One region of the Paenibacillus sp. FSL R7-269 genome, then DNA from elsewhere that is predicted to be linked to it. Evidence: riboswitches for the same ligand, from Rfam matches in the RefSeq annotation. Region 1 holds a riboswitch; the other holds the start of a gene.
What was found. Region 1 has a riboswitch for cyclic di-AMP ahead of C162_RS24730 (C40 family peptidase). Riboswitches for the same ligand answer to the same signal wherever they lie in the genome.

Region 1 (3,139 bases):
ATATCAGGCTCACGGTCGGACGGGACAACGGCGATGGCGGGGGGATCCGCTATAACGCTGTGGTCGATGTAAGCAATAAGGGCAGCCTGTACCCTGATGTTCCCGTGAAATTCACCTTCGCAGACGGGTACACTGTGCAGCAATACTGGAATGACGAGGGTAAGGCTACCTCCTTTGAGTTAGCGTATAAAGCTCCGCTGGTCTCCGCAGAGATCGATCCGGGGCATTCCATTCTGCTGGAGAGCAGGCATCTTAATAATTTCAAAATGGCGGAGCTTGAGCCGCGCACACTCTCCCGCTGGACGCTTAGCGCATCTACTCTGCTTGAAACCCTGCTCGGAACTCTTGTCTGGTGAGGTGAAGGAATGGTGAAAAGTTCAATTGCCCGCGGTTGGATCAGCATGAAAGAACAGTTCTATATATTGATTCTGCTATTTATCTACCGGCTGTTCTGGGGTTATTTCCTGTACAAATTCATTAAAAGTGCGGTTGTCCCCGTCCTGCTACGCTACCCGGATGCGAATGCCGGCGGCAGCGGAATAGGCAGGCTGCTGTATTATATCGAGGGGCAGACTGCGCTGCGCACCGACCCCGCCGTCCAGCACTGGCTGTGGATGCTGCTGGCGCTGACAGTGCTAAGGCTGCTGCTGACTCCCTTTATCCGTGCAGGGCTGCTGCACGAGCTTCATCAGGAGCGCGACGGAGCGCGGGGACTGTTCTTTTTCCCGGGAATGAGAAAATATGGGCTGCCGGTGCTGGCGTTCAGCCTGGCCGAATGGGCACTAACCCTCCTGCCGCTCTATTGGCTGCTTCCACGCATGTACCGTCATCTGCTCAGCGGCGTTCTCGATGTTCAGCTCCTGCTCAAGCTTGTGCCCTGTGTGCTGGGCTGGCTGCTCTATCTATTCCTTGTCCGCAAGCTTCTGCTCTATATGCAATTCGGCTATACCGCAGGTACCGGCATGTTCTCCTCGCTGCTAATCTGCCTGAAGGTGTTGATGCCTTCGATCGGTATTTCCGTCATTCTGGGGGCGGGAAGCCTGGCCGTAATTCTGCTCTGTAGCGCCTCTGCTCTGTTCTATCCCGGATTGCCGGCACTTATGCTCCGCCAGGCAGCTCCGCTGCCCTCCACGCTGTTCAATATGTGGGGAATCGCTGCCCAGTACCACCTCTGGTCCAGTAAATCATTTCCACAATAATAAGCTGCTACAGCGGCATACTAAAAAGAGTCACAGCCCCTCATCAGGGAGCAGGACTCTTTTTTGCTTGAAGAGAAGGACAAAAGCATTTGCAAAAGGGTAAATCGTCTGATACAATGATGCCTGTACCACTAGTAACAAAGTTGTAATCTTTCAAACAGAATCTTCCGTATCTATTGCAATTTAATCAATGTCGATAAGTCACTGTTCTGGTGCATAAAACGCCGAATTCCCTGCACCGGGAAGTGGGGGAACCATATTTTGGGTGAATTGATCTCGCTTTAGAGGGGTCATAGGGGAACCTTCTACCGAATCCTTAAGCTAACCTCGCAGGCCCTGGAAGGAGTACATCTTTTGATTAGACAGAATTTCAAGAAAAAATGCACCGCAGCGGCGCTGGGTCTTGTGATGGTATTCACACTCGGAGCGGGCAGTGCCTTCGCAGATTCCAAAATGGATACTGTGATTTCAAAAACCATTGGAACGTCGTATAAAACCGGGGGCACAACCACCAGCGGCTTCGACTGTTCCGGATTTACCAAGTATGTGTTCAAGAATGTCGGGCTTACCTTGCCCCGTACATCCAAAGCACAGTACAAAGTTGGAACAACAATATCCAAGAGCAATCTACGCTCCGGAGATCTCGTGTTCTTCAATACTCTGGGTAACGGAGTTTCCCATGTCGGTATTTATGTTGGAAACGGGAAGTTCGCACAGTCCTCCAGTTCACGTGGTGTAACCATCAGTTCGATGAGCCAGTCTTACTGGGCCAACCGCTACGTTGGCGCCAAAAGAGTAATGAGCACAACAGCCTACCAAGCTGTCGCTTACGATTGAACCTTTGAAGCATACCCCGAATATTTCAGCCTCTAACAACTAAATGTAACTTATACGAGCCCGGGATGATTATTGCCGTAATCATTTCCGGGTTTTTCCTTTTCCTTATTCTACCTTTTACCCGAATCCACAGCCTTGAAACAGCATTTTATTGCAAAAACAAAGAAAAAATCATATTAAATAACCCCGGCGCATAGATATGAGTCTTTCGAAAGGGCTATAACTCTAAAAAACAGCAAAAAAGATGGATTAATATGTTATAAGTGATTGCCAAGCGCCTTAGTCTTTGTTACAATTATCGCAGTGAGCTTTTAGTAACATTTTTGTAATTATTGAATCGCTTTTAACAAAGGTTTTGTCATGTATTGAATGAACCGCTAATCCTAATCAACAGTCATGCCGAGTTCCCTAATGAATTAGGGAAACGGGGGAACCACTTTGGGTGAATTGACCTCCTATTCTAAGAGGGGTCATAGGGGACCTTCAACCGAACCCTTAAGCTAACCTCGTAGGCATTGGAAGGGGTATTTACTTTTGAAGAAGAAGCTAGCAGCCGCAGTACTAAGCTTGTCCATTATCTTCACAATCGGAGCAGGAAGCGCTTTCGCGGATTCCAAAATGGATAAAGTGATCGACAAAGCCATCGGAACCAAATACGTATCCGGCGGTACATCAACTAACGGGTTTGATTGCTCCGGATTTACAATGTATGTTTTTGATAAGATCGGCATTAACCTGCCCCATCAATCCGGCTCTCAGTACCAGATGGGTACTGACGTGTCCCGTGACGAGATGAGACCAGGCGATCTTGTATTCTTCAATACAAGCGGTAAGGGCATATCCCATGTAGGTATCTATGTTGGTGACGGCGAATTCGCCCATGCCTCTTCCTCACGCGGTGTAACCATCAGTTCGCTGAGTGACAGCTATTACGTCAACCGCTACGTTGGCGCCAAACGAATCATGAGTACAGATGCCTACAAGACTGTAGCTTCGGATTCCCAAGACAACGATGATGTACAATAATTCTTTGTAACCTACGCTCTTTTCCAAGATTTTTGCCGAAATCTTGGAGAAGGGCTTTTTTTTGTCTATAAAATTAC
Region 2 (3,139 bases), on a different contig from region 1:
GCATAGCTGATCGAATGTAGTACTGCGCGGGTCACACCGGCGACCGGAACGACTACGGTGCTTCCTTTGATACAAGGCTTATCGGTAGCGGGACAGATCCGCAGCTGATCGGCAATATTCATATAATGGCGGTGAATCCGGTGGAACACGATAATGACGACCGGCAGGAAGATGAAGGCCATCCACACGCTGGAGAATTTGGTGATAATGAAGATCATGGTGATCGTTAACGTGGTGAGCATCCCGACCGTATTCACGGCGAACTTGCTCTGCCAGCCTTGCGGCTTCGTTCTGTACCATTGGACCATCATGCCTAGCTGCGACAGCGTGAACGGAATGAATACCCCTACTGCATATAATGGAATGAGTCCTTCCGTATTCCCGTGAAATGCAGCTACGAGCACTGCCGACATGACGCCGAGGAAAATAATGCCGTTGGAGAAGCCAAGCCGGTCGCCGCGCACCATGAAGGCATGGGGCAGATATTTGTCTTTGGCGAACATGAACGCCAGCAGCGGGAAGGCCGAGTACGCCGTATTGGCTGCCAGGAACAGGATAACCGCCGTAATCCCCTGAATGAAGAAGTACAGCCCGCCACGGCCGAAGGTAGACTCGGTAATCTGTGAGACCACGGTGGCCTTCTCATCGGGCATGATGCCGTACCAGTAAGCCAGCAGCGTAATGCCTGTGAACATAGCTCCGAGAATGAGGCCCATGAGCATCAGCGTTTTGGCTGCATTTTTCTCCGCCGGCGCTTTGAAGTTAGGAATGGCATTGGAGACCGCCTCTACCCCGGTTAGGGCCGAACAACCGGAGCTGAATGCCTTCAGCAGCAGGAACATACTGACATTGGAGACTGCCGTACCAATCTCAGGAACGTGTGCATGAGCCCCGCCGGTTGCATATTTGAAGATCCCTGCGATAATCAGCACGAAGATGGAGACGACGAACAGATAGACCGGGATGGCGATGAACGAAGCCGATTCGGTCACCCCGCGCAGATTAACAATCGTTAAGAGTACGATAACAGATACCGCTATGAGGACACTATGATTATGCAGATTTGGAAAAGCTGAAGTGATCGCGTCCGTCCCCGCCGAGGCGCTTACCGCCACCGTCAGAATGTAATCCACCAGCAGCGAGCCGCCGGCCAGAAGCCCAGTATGCACTCCAAGATTGGTTTTGGCTACAATATAAGCTCCTCCGCCCTGCGGATAAGCGAATATCGTCTGCCGATAGGACAGAATCAGAATAGCCAGCAAGCCCAGTACGGCTAATGCAATTGGCAAGGAGTACCAGATGGCGGTGAACCCGGCGGCCACCAGTACGATTAGAATTTGTTCTGTTCCGTAGGCTACAGACGAGAGCGCATCAGAAGACAGGACAGCCAGTGCTTTCACCTTGGATAACTTTTCATGATCGAGTTCGTTCGACTTCATCGGACGCCCGATCAATAGTCGTTTTACCTTGCTTACCATTGTAGTAACAGTTCCTCTCTTGGTTAAGTTGAAAATGGGGTTTCCCTGCGCTGTTTTCATAAGTGGATTTCATAAATGCAGGCACCAAAATAAGCATACGGAAATGATCCGCATGCCTAATGTGCATGGTCATTATCCCACTAGTGGCTTACGAGGTTAGCTGGCGGATTCGGACTGTGGTAGCCCTACGGTTACAGCCCTTGCGGCCTGCTCCGATTCACCCCTTTTGGCCTTGGCCAAAGTGTGGTTCCCCCGTTTTTCCTTCCGGAAAATTCAGCGCATATTCAACTTCTCACAAGGACTAATATTAAGCTACAATACGTCTTCCGTAAAGCGTGGAAACAAATGAAAAAAGAATGAAAAGCACTCAAAACAACCAAATTCATCATCCGGTATGTCTTGATCTTTCATTCTCTTTCATTATCCCTTTAACACGTGATTTTACAGGGTTTTTGTATATTATTTTTCGCTAAAATTAAGGGGATTCTCTTCTCTTCCTTCTGCCCGTCAGCTTCTTACTCTGCAGGCTCCTCTTTCCGTCCTGTCCAGAGCAGAATGGAGATTAAGACAAAGGCTATAAGTGCAAGCAGAGGGATCGTAACAAATCCGAACCAATTCAGATAATCCTTGTTGCACGGTACGCCGATGGTGCAGGGAAGCACCTTGCTGAGCGCCGGAATTTTCTGCTCTGCATAATGATAAATAGAGATACAGCCGCCGATCAGACTAAGGGGAAGCACATAAGGAATGATCCGCTTGTCCGCCCGGTAGGTGGCGATCCCCAGCAAGAACAGCTGCGGGTACATGAAGATCCGCTGGAACCAGCACAGCTTGCACGGCTCGTAATGCAGGACCTCACTGAGATACAGGCTTCCCGCTACAGCCACCACACAGACGAACCAGGCCAAGTAGAGACAATTTCGCCGGCAGAAGGCAGAGAAGGCTGTCATTGGGCAGCTCCCGCTGCTGCTGTAGCTGCTTGAATCTGAGCGTCAATCTCCTCCATATTGAAAGGCTCCTTCACCTTGATGCCGTTCACGAACAAGGAAGGTGTATTCGTTACGCCCGCATCCGTGCCAAGCTGAATATCCCGGTCCAGCTCCTTCGCATAGGTGCGGTCGTCAATATCCTTGCGCAGCAGGTCATAATCGACCGGCAGCTCCAGCTGCTTGGCGAGACTCACCATGAAGTCAGGCGTAGCCCACTCCTTGTCTTCATTCCCCTGGTTGGCATAGATCGCATCGAAGTATTTCCAGAACGCTTCCTGGTTCTGATGATACACCGAAAGCGCTGCCAGGGAGGCCGTTCTGGAATCCTTGCCGATGAAGGCCAGATTCACGAAATAGAAGGCTGCTTTATTCTGATCTACATAACCCTGAACGATCTGCGGTTTGATCACACCGGTGAACTGGGCGCAAGCCGGACATTTGAAATCGCCGAATTCCACAATTTTAACCGGAGCATCCTCCTTGCCAAGCCGCATCATTTCGCTGTAATTGAAGGCAACCGGCTTACTGTCTGTACCGGCAGGAGAAGAGTCCTTCGAAGCAAGTATGAATAAGCCTACAAAAATAATAACGACGATAGCCACCGTACTCACGATCAGAATTCTCGTTTTCTGCTTCTGCTGTTCCTGCTCTGCCCTGCGCTTCTCCTGCTTG

Region 2: another riboswitch for cyclic di-AMP. It lies ahead of C162_RS15390 (APC family permease); the one in region 1 lies ahead of C162_RS24730 (C40 family peptidase).

What each region holds. Positions count from the first base shown of each region.
Region 1 is NZ_ASPS01000056.1:19,809-22,947, forward strand. Features, by position in the region: gene C162_RS24720 (M1 family metallopeptidase) at 1-356, shown strand, start outside; gene C162_RS24725 (hypothetical protein) at 366-1,199, shown strand; cyclic di-AMP (ydaO/yuaA leader) riboswitch at 1,412-1,550, shown strand; gene C162_RS24730 (C40 family peptidase) at 1,608-2,036, shown strand; cyclic di-AMP (ydaO/yuaA leader) riboswitch at 2,424-2,566, shown strand; gene C162_RS24735 (C40 family peptidase) at 2,571-3,062, shown strand.
Region 2 is NZ_ASPS01000030.1:91,522-94,660, forward strand. Features, by position in the region: gene C162_RS15390 (APC family permease) at 1-1,478, opposite strand, end outside; cyclic di-AMP (ydaO/yuaA leader) riboswitch at 1,608-1,767, opposite strand; gene C162_RS15395 (disulfide oxidoreductase) at 1,994-2,428, opposite strand; gene C162_RS15400 (DsbA family protein) at 2,425-3,139, opposite strand, start outside.